Regions from separate parts of the Pseudomonas mohnii genome, predicted to be linked through region 3. Evidence: predicted binding sites of a transcription regulator. Region 3 holds the regulator's gene; each other region holds the start of a gene.
What was found. Region 3 encodes FliA, which starts transcription of late flagellar genes. Its sites were predicted from a motif close to CTAAAGTTTNNNNNNNNNNNGCCGNTAA; they were not measured.

Region 1 (5,083 bases), 280 kb from region 3:
CGCCACGGTGACGATGAACGCGCCGAAGAACCAGTTACCGACGTAGATGTGCTTGGTGTTGCGCTTCATGATCGTGCCGAAGAACACCACGGCGTAGGCGACCCAGACAATGGTGATCAGGATATCGATCGGCCATTCCAGCTCGGCGTACTCCTTGGAGCTGGTGTACCCCAGCGGCAGGCTGATGGCGGCCAGCAGGATCACCAGCTGCCAGCCCCAGAAGCAGAACGCGGCGATCTTTGGCGCGAACAGCTGGGTCTGGCAGGTGCGCTGCACCGAGTAGAACGAACTGGCGAACAGGGCGCAGCCGCCGAAGGCGAAGATCACCGCGTTGGTGTGCAGCGGGCGTAAACGGCCGAAACTGGTCCACGGCAAGTTGAAGTTGAGTTCGGGCCAGACCAACTGGGCAGCGAGAAAAACCCCGAGCCCCATGCCGACGATGCCCCACACCACCGTCATAATGGCGAATTGGCGGACCACCTTGTAGTTGTAGGCGGTACTGATAGAAGTGTTCATGGTTCCCCATCCACGGTTCAGCTGAAGTGAGCGCGCTCGCGCAAGGCAGCGCACTCTTCGGCCGGAGTTATAGGCAGACTAAAAGCGAGGCAAGCATGGACAAGAAGCACATGGCCGGTATTGACGGGGATCAATGGGCGCAGTGCGTGCGGGATCATGGATGGCGGTGGGATGCCGGCGTGGCGCCCGCGCACGCGACCTTGATCCTGGCCCATGGTGCCGGAGCGCCGATGGACAGCGACTGGATGAACGACATGGCCACACGCCTCGCGGCGCAAGGCGTCAACGTGCTGCGCTTTGAATTTCCTTACATGGCGCAGCGGCGTGTCGACGGCGGCAAGCGCCCACCCAACCCGGCACCGAAGCTGCTGGAGTGCTGGCGCGAGGTGTACGCCGTGGTGCGACGTCATGTCACTGGGCGCCTGGCCATCGGCGGCAAGTCCATGGGCGGGCGGATGGCCAGTTTGCTGGCGGATGAAATGGGTGCTGATGCGTTGGTGTGCCTGGGCTATCCGTTTTATGCGGTGGGCAAGCCGGAGAAACCGCGAGTAGAGCATCTGGCGGGGTTGAAGGCGCGGACGCTGATCGTGCAGGGCGAACGGGATGCGCTGGGCAATCGCGAGGCGGTCGAGGGGTATGTGTTATCGCCGAGCATCGAGGTGTTCTGGCTGGTGGCGGGGGATCACGACTTGAAGCCGTTGAAGGCTTCGGGGTTTAGCCATGAGCAGCACTTGGCGGCAGCAGCGCAGAAGGTGGCTTCATTCCTTCAATGAGGTTTTGCTGAGGTTGTGATGATCCCATCGCGAGCGGGCTCGCTCACACAGTGATGGGTTGTGTGGCTTGATGGGCTGAACCACGCGAAGCCCTGTGGAAGCAGCTTGCTCGCGATGAGGGACTGCCAGGCGGCATCCCGTTCACAGGCTCAAAAAAACCCGGAAGCTTTCGCGATCCGGGTTTTGTTTTTCCAGCAGCAATCAGCGGTTGAACCGCTCCACCAACGAATACTGGGTATTCGCGGTTTTGGTCAGCTCTTCACTCAGCAGCGCCGAGTTCTGAGCCTGTTCCGAGGTCTGGTCAGCGAGGATGGAAATGTTGCTGATGTTGCGGCTGATCTCCTCGGCGACCGAGCTTTGCTCTTCGGTCGCGGCAGCGATCTGGGTGGTCATGTCCGTGATGTTGGCCACCGCTTCGCTGATGCCGACCAAGGCCTGATCCGCTTCCAGTACCCGCGCCACGCCTTCTTCAGCCTGACGATGCCCGGCTTCCATGGTCTGCACCGCTGTGCTGGCCGTTTGCTGGAGCTTGGCGATCAGGGCGTGAATCTGCCCGGTGGATTCGCTGGTGCGTTGCGCCAATTGGCGTACTTCATCGGCCACCACTGCAAAACCGCGACCCATCTCACCGGCGCGGGCCGCTTCGATGGCAGCGTTGAGTGCCAGCAGGTTGGTCTGGTCGGCGATGCCTTTGATTACGTCGACCACGCCGCCGATTTCGTCGCTGTCCTTGGCCAGTTGGGTCACGGTCTGTCCGGTTTCCCCGACCACCACCGACAGGCGCTGAATGGCTTCGCGGGTTTCCCCGGCGATGTCACGGCCGCGACTGGTCAGGCGATTGGCTTCCTGGGTAGCGTCGGCGGTGCGTTGCACGTGGCTGGCGACTTCCTGGGTGGTGGCGGCCATCTCATTGACGGCGGTGGCCACCTGCTCGGTTTCGACGCGCTGGCGCTCCAGGCCCGAGGAACTGTTGTGGGCCAGGGTGTCGGATTGTTTCGCCTGGTCGGTCAGGTGCTCGGCGGTGTCCTGCAGGCGGGTCAGGCAGGTTTTCAGGCGGGCTTCCTGGCTGAGGATCGACATCTCCAGGCGTGCCTGGGCACCGCTGCTGTCGGTATACATCTGCGCGATCAGCGGGTCGGACGTGGTCTGCTCGGCCAGTCGCAGCAAGCGCTTGATCCCGCGTTGTTGCCAGCTCAGGCCCATCAGGCCCAGCGGCACCGAGAGACCGGCGGCCAGGGCAAACCCCCAGTGGGAGTTCAGCGTGGCGCCAATCATGAAACTCAGTTGGCTGACCAGGATGAACGGCAACCAGTCCTGCAGTATCGGCAACCATTTATCGGAGGAAGGAATGGCCGACTTGCCCTGATTGATGCGCTGGTAAAGCGCTTCGGCACGGCGGATCTGCTCGGCGGTGGGCTTGACCCGCACCGACTCGTAACCGATCACCTGATTGCCTTCGAAGATCGGTGTCACATAGGCGTTGACCCAGTAGTGATCACCGCTCTTGCAGCGATTCTTGACGATACCCATCCATGGCAAGCCTTGTTTCAGTGTTGCCCACATGTGCGAGAACACCGCGGCCGGGACGTCGGGGTGACGCACCAGGTTGTGCGGGGCACGGATCAGTTCTTCCTGAGAAAACCCGCTGATGTCGACGAAGTCGTCGTTGCAGTAGGTGATCAGGCCTTTGGCATCAGTGGTGGAAATCAACCGTTGCTGAGCTGGAAAGGTCCGTTCGCGTTGTGTAATTGGTTGGTTGTTACGCATGGCTTTTTTTATCCGCAAGGCTTTCAAGTGCTGTATCGGCACCCATGGCCATTTGTTGAGACGATTTTTCGATTATCGGTGGCGCGTCGCAAAATGACCCATGCGTCAGCCCGTGAGCATTGGATAGGTGAACAGTCCGAAGTGCAGCAGGTTCAAACCGAAGTGGGTGGCGATGGCGGCAGACAGTCCGCCAAAACGGTAGGCCAGACCATAACCGACGCCGGCCAGGCTCGCCAGCAGTACCCATTGCCAGCCCGCACCGGCATGCGCCAGGCCGAACAGCAGTGAGGTGAGCAGCAGGGCGAGGTTTTCGCCATAAGCCAGGTTTTTCAGGCAACGGTTCAGGCCACCCTGTATATAGCCGCGAAAGAGTGCTTCTTCGACCAGTGTTACCAGTAGCAAGTTGTTGAGCAGCCAGATCCAGGCCTGGTCCGGCCATTTCGGCGCCCAAGCGATGACGCCCAGCAACAGCGCGCCACCCAGTGCCAGCACCGCACTCAAGGTCAACGCCAGCGCGGTGGCATACAGGGACACTCGCAACGACCGCTGGCCGACAATCCATGGGCACACCAACAACAGCCAGAAACCGATCAGGGGTTTGTCCAGATTCAGGTACATGGAAAACGGCAAGGCGTCGTCGGTGAAGCGCTGGGGGGCGATAACGCGACCATTGTAGAAACCGGGCAGCCAGTGCAGCGCCAGTGCCAGGGCCAGAAAGATGAACAGGCCGTGGCCGAGGTAGCGGCCGAACTGAATTGTTTGCTGGCGAGCGGCGAAAGCGGCCATCAGCAACAACGCGACGGAGATTCCGGCGAACCAGCCGAGGTGACCATAGGCCAGGGCCATGCCGTAGCCGAGGGAGAGCAGGGCCAGAAATGTCCATGGCAGGGCGAGCATTGCAAGTCCTTGTGTCTGACGTGCTGTGGGGTGACCCCATCTCCGGTGCAGGAGCGAGCTTGCTCGCGATAGCAGAGGGTCATTCATCATCGTCCATGAATGGTACACCGTCATCGCGAGCAAGCTTGCACATGGATTTTTGTGATCCCAAAAAAACACCGCCCGAAGGCGGTGTCTTTGTCAGCACGCCGTCATGAGGCAATCAACTGGCGCAACACGTAATGCAAGATCCCTCCCGACTTGAAGTATTCCACTTCGTTCAGCGTATCGATTCGGCACAGCACCTCGATTTTCTCGCTCTTGCCGTCTTCACGGGTGATGACCAGGTTCAGGTTCATCCGTGGCGTCAGCTCGACGCCGGTCAGACCCTGGATGTCCAGGGTTTCCTTGCCGGTCAGGTTCAGGCTTTTGCGATTTTGATCGAGTTTGAACTGCAGCGGCAGCACGCCCATTCCCACCAGATTGGAGCGGTGAATACGCTCGAAGCTTTCGGCGATGACCGCTTTGACCCCCAGCAGATTAGTGCCCTTGGCCGCCCAGTCCCGGCTCGACCCGGTGCCGTATTCTTGCCCTGCGATCACCACCAGCGGCGTGCCCGAGGCTTGATAGCGCATCGCCGCGTCGTAGATCGCCAGTTTCTCGCCGGTCGGTATATAGAGGGTGTTGCCACCTTCTTCGCCGCCGAGCATTTCGTTGCGAATACGAATATTGGCGAAGGTGCCGCGCATCATCACTTCATGGTTGCCGCGCCGCGAACCGTAGGAGTTGAAGTCCCGTGGCTCCACGCCTTTCTCGCGCAGATAGCGCCCCGCCGGGCTGTCGGCCTTGATGTTGCCGGCCGGGGAAATGTGGTCGGTGGTCACCGAATCGCCCAGCAGCGCGAGGACGCGGGCGCCGGCAATGTCCTTGACCACGGGGGGCGGCCCGCCGATGTCATCGAAGAACGGTGGATGCTGGATGTAGGTCGAATCCGCCTGCCAGACGTAAGTCGCGGCCTGCGGCACTTCGATGGCTTGCCACTGCTCGTCGCCGGCGAACACTTCGGCGTACTCCTTGTGGAACATCGCGGTGTTGACTTGCTCCACGGCTTCGGCGATTTCCTTGCTGCTCGGCCAGATATCGCGCAGGTA
Region 2 (5,083 bases), 520 kb from region 3:
GTCGCGGTATCGAAACTGGAGAACGGGTGAAACGGATTGCGCTTCATGTCCAGGCGCGCAACCGCAGCGTTGAGGAAACCCAAGTCGAAGCTGCTGTTGTGCCCGACCAGGATCGCCCGTTTGCATCCATTGGCCTTGAGGGCCTTGCGTACGCCACGGAAGATGTCGTTCAGGGCTGTTTCTTCACTCACGGCCATGCGCAACGGGTGATCGAGCTTGATCCCGGTGAATTCCAGGGCGGCGGCTTCGATGTTCGCGCCTTCGAACGGCTCGACACGGAAGAAGTAGGTGTGATCCGGGTACACAAACCCCTTTTCATCCATGGCGATGGTGGTCGCGGCAATTTCCAGCAGGGCGTCGGTGGCCGAGTTGAAACCACCGGTTTCTACGTCGACGACAACGGGCAGGTAACCACGAAACCTGGCAGCCATTGGATGACGGGGACCGCCTCCGCCGCCATGACCTTCCTGTTCGTCGTCGAAATGCTCTTCACTCACGCGTGTTCCTCCAGCAGGCGCCAGCGCAGTTTTTCACCGGCGCGCAGCGGGATAACGGTCAGCTCGCCAAACGGCAGGCTGGTGGGGGCGGTCCATTCTTCGCGGACCAGGGTGATGCGATCGGTGTTCGCCGGCAGGCCATAGAAACGCGGGCCGTTGAGGCTGGCGAAGGCTTCCAGCTTGTCCAGCGCATTGCGCTGTTCGAAGGCTTCGGCATACAACTCGATCGCGGCATAGGCGGTGTAGCAGCCAGCGCAGCCACAAGCGGCTTCTTTGGCATGCTGGGCGTGGGGCGCCGAGTCTGTGCCGAGGAAGAACTTCTCGCTGCCGCTGGTGGCGGCGTCGAGCAGGGCTTCCTGGTGCGTATTGCGCTTGAGGATCGGCAGGCAGTAGAAGTGCGGACGAATCCCGCCCACCAGCATGTGGTTGCGGTTGTATAGCAGGTGATGCGCTGTGATGGTCGCGCCCACGTTGGCCGAAGCCGAGTTGACGAACTGCACGGCGTCGGTGGTCGTGATGTGTTCGAACACCACTTTCAGGGTCGGGAAACGCTCGACCACACGGCGCATGTGCTCATCGATGAAGATCTTTTCGCGGTCGAATACATCGACATCGCCACGGGTGACTTCGCCGTGGATCAGCAAGGGCATTCCGACTTCGGCCATGGCCTCCAGTGCGGGAAAGATCTTGTCGATGCTGGTGACGCCAGAGTCCGAGTTGGTGGTCGCGCCGGCCGGGTACAACTTGGCGGCGTGGACGAAACCGCAGGCCTTGGCCTCGCGAATTTCTTCAGGCTGGGTGCGGTCGGTCAGGTACAGGACCATCAGCGGTTCGAAATGGCTGCCGGCCGGGCGAGCAGCGAGAATCCGCTGGCGATAGCCGTCGGCCTCAGCCGCATTACGGACCGGCGGAACCAGGTTGGGCATGATGATGGCGCGACCAAAGGTGCGCGCAACATCCGCAACGGTATTGGTCAACACGGCACCATCGCGAAGATGAATGTGCCAGTCGTCGGGACGCAGCAGGGTCAGGCGGTCGGACATGAGGGGATTCCAGGCGGGTCAAACTGAGGGGAATGCTACCGGAAAAGACTCTTGCAGGCACTCGCTATCAAGTTTTACGGGAAGCTTCCGATATCCAACAGGTATGCCGTAAACATATGTGTGTCGGTCTTTTTGTTGTAGAAGCCAGTGGAGCCTCCCGTGCGCCAGCGTTATTTAGCCTTGCTCAGTGTGTTTGCCAGCCTTCCTGCGATGGCGCTCACTTTCCAGACCCGACTGGAGAGCATCGAGTGGACGGTCGAAGGTGACAAGTTCGAATGCAGACTGACCCAGCCGATCACTGATTTTGGCTCGGGACAATTCGTGCGCCGTGCTGGCGAGCAGGCGACGTTTCGTCTGAATGCCTACAACGCCATGATGGGTGGCGGGTCGGCCACCTTGCTGGCGGCGGCGGCGCCGTGGCAACCGGGGCGGGGCGATATCAACCTGGGTTCGGTGAGAATCGGCAGCGGCAATGTGCTGTTCAACAGTTCGCAGGTGCAGGCGGGGCGATTGATCAGTGGCCTGATGGACGGACGCAGCCCTGTGATCCGGCATTCTTCGGGGGATGGGCGTGTGTCGGAAGTGCGGTTGCTTCCGGTCAAGTTCAGCAAGGCGTTTGCCGACTATCAGGGTTGCGTGGCGAAGTTGTTGCCGCAGAACTTCGAGCAGGTGAAACAATCCGAAGTCGGTTTCCCTGGTGGCGGTATCGACCTGGATGCGGCGGCGAAAGCCAAGCTGCAGGTGATGCTGGAGTACATGAAGGCCGATCCGACGGTCAATCACATCGAGCTCGACGGTCATTCCGACAACAGCGGCAACCGCCTGACCAACCGTGACCTGTCACGGCGCCGGGCCCTGGCGGTCATGGAATTCTTCAAGGCCAATGGCATTCAGGAATCGCAGGTCACCATGCGCTTCCACGGTGAGCGTTACCCACTGGCACCCAATACAAACAATGCCAACCGGGCCAAGAACCGTCGGGTCGCCGTTCGCCTGGAACGCGGAGCTCCGCCAGAGCAGGTGGCCCCGCAAGCCACGAAGCCATCCACATCGGCGACCTCCTGACTCGCCGGTCATCGTCGCGCTCTCGACATAATCTGTCGCTTCGTCGTCATAAGCTGTCGCGCCTCTGTAAATTATCCTGCATGAGCGGTAGACTTCCCGGCTTTCCGTAGAACCCCGTGGAGTGATGGCATGGCGGACGTAAACAAGGTCGTTCTGGCGTATTCCGGCGGCCTGGACACTTCGGTGATCCTCAAGTGGCTGCAGGATACTTATAACTGTGAAGTGGTGACCTTCACCGCTGACCTGGGTCAGGGCGAAGAGGTCGAACCGGCACGCGCCAAGGCTCAGGCCATGGGCGTGAAAGAGATCTACATCGACGACTTACGCGAAGAGTTCGTGCGCGATTTCGTTTTCCCGATGTTCCGCGCCAACACCGTTTACGAAGGCGAGTACCTGCTGGGTACTTCCATCGCTCGTCCGTTGATCGCCAAACGCCTGATCGAAATCGCCAACGAAACCGGCGCAGACGCCATTTCCCACGGCGCCACCGGCAAGGGTAACGACCAGGTTCGTTTCGAACTGGGCGCCTATGCCTTGAAACCAGGTGTGAAAGTGATTGCCCCTTGGCGCGAGTGGGACCTGCTGTCCCGCGAGAAGCTGATGGACTACGCCGAGAAGCATGCAATCCCGATCGAGCGTCACGGCAAGAAGAAATCCCCGTACTCGATGGATGCCAACCTGCTGCACATCTCCTATGAAGGCGGCGTGCTGGAAGACACCTGGACCGAGCACGAAGAAGACATGTGGCGTTGGACCGTCTCCCCGGAGAAGGCGCCTGACAAGCCGCAGTATCTGGAATTGACCTACCGCAACGGCGACATCGTCGCACTGGACGGCGTCGAAATGACCCCGGCTACCGTGCTGGCGACGTTGAACCGTATCGGTGGCGAACACGGCATCGGCCGTCTGGACATCGTCGAGAACCGTTACGTGGGCATGAAGTCCCGTGGCTGCTACGAGACACCTGGCGGCACCATCATGCTGCGCGCCCACCGTGCGATCGAATCGATCACCCTGGACCGCGAAGTGGCTCACCTCAAGGACGAGTTGATGCCGAAGTACGCCAGCCTGATCTACACCGGCTACTGGTGGAGCCCAGAGCGTCTGATGCTGCAGCAGATGATCGACGCTTCCCAGGCTCACGTGAATGGCGTTGTGCGCCTGAAGCTGTACAAGGGCAATGTGATCGTGACCGGTCGCAAGTCCGACGAGTCGTTGTTCGACGCCAACATCGCGACCTTCGAGGAAGATGGCGGCGCCTACAACCAGGCCGACGCGGCAGGTTTCATCAAGCTCAACGCATTGCGCATGCGCATTGCTGCGAACAAGGGCCGGAAGCTTTTCTGAGACCTTTGAGCGGGTAAGGAATTTGTGGCCTCGTCATCGACGAGGCCACAAGCCCGAAATAGTGTTTATCTGGTCCTTCGACATCGCGATTTTCTTGTCACCCTCTTTATCTACAATCTGTCTCCCTCTGATATTTCCCGCACGTCTCTGATATCGATTGGCCGCTATGGTCAATGACCGTCACCTCATGTGTGTTCAAATTGTAAGCAGCGCAACATGTGGCGCTATGGCGCTATGGCGCTTGCGCGTCAGCTTGGAATGTTTGATTGCACAGTTTTTCAGTATGGCCTCCGATTCTGCGCAGGTGAGAAACAAAATCACGTGTGCCTGCCTGTCCCGTGGCCTCTCGATATTCTCCAATAAAGCGCTGAACTCGATTTTTTTGCTCAGGCAGCGTGCGTCAATGATGCATAACTCCTTGAGCAGCGCGGTCATTCGGATGTGATGTTCAACCGAGGGCAGATCCTGCAAGCCTGGGTCTACGAGCGAGGCCTGAGCGGCGCAGGGGGGCGAAGCGGATCGCCCGGCATCCACTGGCTTATGCCGTTCAGTATGTTCACTTGACGTCGTTGAGTGGCTGTTTTCCGGATGCTTGGGCTTGTCCAGCACTTTTATGAAGTGCTTTCCCTTGTCAAAATCCGAAGGCGCATACAGCGAGCGATAATTAAAGTTGAGTGTGACGAAGAATAGAAGCAGTAAATAAAAGGGGAAGCTGATCAGGAACCATATGTAGATTTCTCTTTCCTTATTGTCCAGAAAGGGTAGAGAAATCGCTGCGGATGTTTCAGAAAGTGTTGCGAATATCGCGATAACGGTCATGGGGTTGGTGATTCTTTTTTTGAGTTTTGTCATGTCTTTCACTCATATTTAATTTGTCTTTTCTCGGTGGGTTAATAAAGATATTTTAGTTTGGTGTTGTTAATGATTTGGATTTGTATAGGAAGTATATCCATTTTAATGTGTGTGAGCGTTGTGTTGATTTAATTTGGCTTGGCTAGAAGTGGGTTTTAAATTGTGTCTTTGTAATGATTGTTTGTCAGGTTTTCTTCGCTGTAAGAGTAAGTGGATACGTGGTGTGTGATATTTCTGGTATGAATATAAGTGCGGAAAATATCGGTTACTTTTTGGCCG
Region 3 (5,083 bases):
CGGAGATTTACCCGGAACGCGAGTTGGCGATTAACCCGGGGCAGGTCTACGGGACGCTCAATGGCATCACCGCCAAAGATCCGGCTTTTGGCCTGGAGGCGGTCTGGATCGAAATCAGCCAGCGTGCACAGGCGCAATCGCTCGGCTATACCGTGGTCGATGCCAGTACAGTAGTGGCAACCCACTTGAACCAGATTTTGTACAAGCATTCGAGCGAGCTGATCGGCCACGAAGAAGTGCAGCAACTCATGCAGTTGCTGGCCAAAAGCTCGCCAAAACTGGCAGAAGAGCTGGTGCCGGGCGTGGTTTCGCTGTCGCAGTTGCTCAAGGTGCTGCAGGCGCTATTGGCCGAGCAGGTGCCGGTGCGGGACATTCGCAGCATCGCCGAAGCCATCGCGAACAATGCCGCCAAGAGTCAAGATACTGCCGCCTTGGTGGCCGCCGTGCGCGTCGGCGTATCCCGCGCAATCGTCCAAAGCATTGTAGGCACTGAGTCGCAGCTACCGGTTATCACTCTGGAGCCAAGGTTGGAACAAATATTGCTCAATAGTCTGCAGAAGGCAGGACAAGGCTCTGAAGAGGGCGTCCTGCTGGAGCCAAGTATGGCTGAGAAGCTGCAGCGCTCGTTGATCGATGCGGCACAGCGTCAAGAGATGCAAGGTCAACCGGTGATTCTGCTGGTCGCTGGTCCGGTTCGCGCGATGCTTTCGCGATTTGGCCGGCTGGCAGTCCCGGGTTTGCACGTGTTGGCTTACCAGGAAATTCCTGACAACAAGCAAGTGACCATCGTTGCGACAGTAGGGCCCAACGGCTGAGGTAGTGGTTTATGCAAGTTAAGCGTTTTTTCGCCGCCGATATGCGTCAGGCCATGAAGCTGGTTCGTGATGAGCTGGGCGCCGACGCCGCCATCATTGGCAACCGCCGTATCGCCGGTGGTGTCGAACTCACGGCTGCCCTGGATTACAAGCTGTCGGCGCTGGCCCCGCGTGTGCCGAACATGGAGCTTGAGGACGAGCTGCGCAAGACGCAATCGCGGATCGTCACCGCCCAGGCTGAATTGAGCCTGCGAGGCGATGGCGAGAGCGACATTGGCACCAATCGTCAATTGTTCGCCGGCTTGCCGTTGACCGCTGCCGAGCCGTTGATCGAACCCACGTATGCCGAACCCCGCCGTCCTGCACCCGCTGCTGCGCCAGCGTCGAGTGGTGTGGACCCGCGGGCGTTGGACTCCATGCGTTTCGAACTCAACAGCTTGCGTGAGCTAATGGAAGTACAGCTCGGCTCCCTGGCCTGGAATCAACTGCAAGGCAGTCGTCCGGATCAGGCGAACCTGTGGCGCCGTTTGCAGCGCATCGGCCTGTCCGGCCCGTTGTCGCGGGATCTGCTGGCGCTGATCACCGATATCGACGAACCCCGTCAGGCCTGGCGCATGCTGCTGGCGCACCTGGCGCGGATGATCGCTACGCCGGAAATGGAGCCGCTGGAAGAGGGCGGCGTGATTGCCATGGTCGGCCCCGCCGGCATGGGCAAGACCACCACCCTGGCCAAGCTGGCCGCCCGTTACGTGCTCAAGTACGGCCCGCAGAACATCGCGCTGGTGAGCATGGACAGCTTCCGCATCGGTGCCCAGGAGCAGCTCAAGACCCTTGGTCGGATTCTCAATGTGTCGGTGACCCATGTCGATCCGGGGCAATCCCTGGTGCAGGCGCTGGATCCCTTGCTGCGCAAGCGCGTGGTGCTGATCGATACCGCCGGCCTACAGGCCAGTGATCCGGCCCTGCGCATGCAGCTCGAAAGCCTGGCCGGTCGGGGCATCAAATCGAAAAATTATCTGGTTCTGGCAACCACCAGCCAGAAACAGGTTCTAACCGCCGCTTATCACAGTTACAAGCGCTGCGGGCTCGCCGGCTGCATCCTGACTAAACTGGATGAAACGGCCAGTCTGGGCGAGGTGTTGAGCCTGGCCATCAGTCATGAACTGCCGGTGGCCTACCTGACCGATGGCCCGCGGATTCCGGATGATGTGCATCTGCCGCGTCGTCATCAGTTGGTCAGTCGCGCCGTTAGCGTGCAAATGCAGGAAGAACCCAGCGAAGAAGCCATGGCTGACATGTTCGCTGACATCTACCACAGTCCGACAAAGCAGGTTGGCTGAGGTAAAAATGAATAGTTTTTGTACCTACATCGATGGTCTGCCATGCATTGTTCCGGTTGAGAACGCGCAGCCAGTAATGTGGCCTCCGTCTATGCAAGACAAGGTAAAGAAATAACATGGGCAGCATGCATCCCGTACAGGTGATCGCGGTGACCGGCGGCAAAGGTGGCGTCGGGAAGACTAACGTGTCAGTGAACTTGTCCCTGGCTTTAGCTGAGCTTGGCCGTCGCGTCATGCTGCTGGACGCCGACCTGGGGCTGGCGAACGTCGACGTTCTCCTGGGCCTGACACCCAAACGTACCCTGGCCGACGTAATCGAAGGCCGCTGCGAGCTGCGTGACGTCCTGTTGCAGGGGCCGGGCGGCATCCGCATCGTGCCGGCCGCGTCCGGCACCCAGAGCATGGTTCATCTGAGTCCGGCGCAACACGCCGGCCTGATCCAGGCCTTCAGCGACATCGGCGACAACCTCGACGTACTGGTGATCGACACCGCTGCGGGTATTGGTGACTCGGTAGTCAGTTTTGTTCGCGCGGCGCAGGAAGTCTTGCTGGTGGTCTGCGATGAGCCGACTTCGATCACCGACGCCTACGCCTTGATCAAATTGCTCAACCGCGATTACGGCATGAACCGTTTCCGGGTCCTGGCCAACATGGCGCAGAGCCCGCAGGAAGGCCGCAATCTGTTCGCCAAACTGACCAAGGTCACGGATCGCTTTCTCGACGTCGCCCTGCAATATGTCGGTGCCGTGCCTTACGACGAAAGCGTACGCAAGGCGGTACAGAAGCAACGTGCCGTCTACGAAGCGTTCCCGCGCTCCAAGTGCTCGCTGGCGTTCAAGGCTATAGCCCAAAAAGTCGACACCTGGCCGCTGCCTGCCAACCCGCGCGGACACCTGGAGTTTTTCGTTGAGCGCCTCGTGCAACAAACGGCAGGACCCGTGCTATGACCGCCAGCGGTTACAACCTTTACAAGAAGTCGGCACGTGATGCGCAGTACGAGTTGATCGAGCGTTACGCGCCACTGGTTAAACGCATTGCCTACCATTTGCTGGCGCGTCTGCCGGCCAGTGTCCAGGTCGAAGACCTGATCCAGGCCGGGATGATCGGCCTGCTGGAAGTGTCGGCCAAATACGACGCCAGCAAAGGCGCGAGTTTCGAAACGTACGCGGGCATACGAATCCGCGGCGCCATGCTCGATGAAGTGCGCAAGGGGGACTGGGCGCCTCGTTCGGTTCACCGCAACACGCGCATGGTCAGCGACGCAATTCGCTCGATTGAAGCTAAAACCGGCCGTGACGCTAAAGATCACGAAGTTGCGGCCGAACTCCAATTGAGTCTCGATGATTATTACGGGATTTTGAACGACACCCTGGGCAGCCGGTTGTTCAGCTTCGACGATCTGTTGCAGGACGGCGAACACGAAGGGCTGCACGAGGATGGCGCGAGTGCTCATCTCGAGCCGTCACGCGATCTGGAAGATGAACGCTTCCAGGCGGCGCTGGCGGATGCGATTGCCAATTTGCCGGAGCGCGAGCGACTGGTGTTGGCGCTGTACTACGACGAAGAGTTGAATCTCAAGGAAATCGGTGAGGTCCTGGGGGTTAGCGAATCTCGGGTCAGCCAGTTACACAGCCAGTGCGCGGCCCGCTTGCGGGGGCGTTTGGGAGAGTGGCGAGCGCGCTGAAGGCAGTGTGGGGGCACTGCGACGTGACTGGTGGGGTATTAACCGCGCCGGTCTCGATCCGTTGTACTCCGGACTGTTATTAAGTGCTTTGCCAGATTGATTGAAATGGCGCGTCCAGGTGCTGGGCGCGTTTTAGTCTGCTTGGAGGTCGAATTGGACAAGAACATGAAAATCCTCATCGTTGATGACTTCTCAACGATGCGGCGGATCATAAAAAACCTGTTGCGTGACCTTGGGTTCACCAACACGGTCGAGGCCGACGATGGCACTACTGCCATTCCGGTTCTCAACAGCGGGAGCATCGACTTTCTGGTGACGGACTGGAACATGCCTGGCATGACCGGTATTGATCTGCTGCGCCACGTGCGTGCCGATGAAAAACTCAAGCATCTGCCAGTGTTGATGGTGACCGCTGAAGCCAAGCGCGAGCAGATCATCGAAGCGGCCCAGGCGGGCGTTAACGGCTATGTGGTCAAACCCTTCACGGCCCAGGCGTTGAAAGAAAAAATCGAGAAGATTTTCGAACGCATTGGTTGAACTGCGCCACGGGGGAGCTATGGGACATAACGAATCATCGCAGGGCGATTTCGAATCGACCCTGAAAAAACACGCCGTCGAACTGGTCGCGAGCCTTGAAAAAGGCAGGTTCGGCGATGCTGTGCAATTGATCCATGAGCTCAACCAGACCCGTGACCGCGGCCTGTACCAGGAAGTGGGCAAGCTCACCCGCGAGCTGCATAGTGCGATCGTCAATTTCCAGATTGACCCGCACATGCCGCAAGCCGAGGAGGTGTCACAGATCACCGACGCCACCGAGCGTCTGGGTTATGTGGTCAAGCTGACCGAGGCCGCAGCCAACCGCACCATGGACCTGGTGGAAACCGCCACGCCGCTGGTCAACAGCCTGGCTGATGAAGCCCAGGCCTTGAGCACGGACTGGGGGCGGTTCATGCGTCGCGAAGTCGGGGCTGAAGAGTTCCGCGAGCTGGCCCGGCGAGTCGACGGGTTCCTGTCGCGCAGCAGCGCAGACAACCGCGCGGTGTCGAGCAACCTGAACGACATCCTGCTTGCCCAGGATTACCAGGACCTCACCGGTCAGGTGATCAAGCGTGTGACCCTTCTGGTCACCGAAGTCGAAAGCAACCTGCTCAAGCTCGTGCTCATGGCCAGTCAGGTGGACCGCTTCGCGGGCATCGAACATGACCGTGAAGCGATGCTTGCAGAAAAAGATCCACAAAAACATC

Region 1: the regulator FliA is predicted to act here: its motif matches at 3,089-3,116, upstream of BLV61_RS06935 (methyl-accepting chemotaxis protein).
Region 2: the regulator FliA is predicted to act here: its motif matches at 1,607-1,634, upstream of BLV61_RS10660 (flagellar protein MotY).

Annotation. Positions count from the first base shown of each region.
Region 1 is NZ_FNRV01000001.1:1,471,976-1,477,058, reverse strand. It holds gene ccoN (cytochrome-c oxidase, cbb3-type subunit I) at 1-516, opposite strand, end outside; gene BLV61_RS06940 (alpha/beta family hydrolase) at 612-1,289, shown strand; gene BLV61_RS06935 (methyl-accepting chemotaxis protein) at 1,491-3,056, opposite strand; gene BLV61_RS06930 (CPBP family glutamic-type intramembrane protease) at 3,162-3,953, opposite strand; gene acnA (aconitate hydratase AcnA) at 4,145-5,083, opposite strand, start outside.
Region 2 is NZ_FNRV01000001.1:2,272,887-2,277,969, reverse strand. It holds gene rnt (ribonuclease T) at 1-497, opposite strand, end outside; gene pyrC (dihydroorotase) at 494-1,540, opposite strand; gene BLV61_RS10660 (flagellar protein MotY) at 1,700-2,605, shown strand; gene BLV61_RS10655 (argininosuccinate synthase) at 2,735-3,952, shown strand; partial or broken gene BLV61_RS10650 (hypothetical protein) at 4,059-4,804, opposite strand.
Region 3 is NZ_FNRV01000001.1:1,755,451-1,760,533, reverse strand. It holds gene flhA (flagellar biosynthesis protein FlhA) at 1-815, shown strand, start outside; gene flhF (flagellar biosynthesis GTPase FlhF) at 827-2,155, shown strand; gene fleN (flagellar synthesis regulator FleN) at 2,272-3,102, shown strand; gene fliA (RNA polymerase sigma factor FliA) at 3,099-3,839, shown strand; gene BLV61_RS08280 (chemotaxis response regulator CheY) at 4,005-4,376, shown strand; gene BLV61_RS08275 (protein phosphatase CheZ) at 4,396-5,083, shown strand, end outside.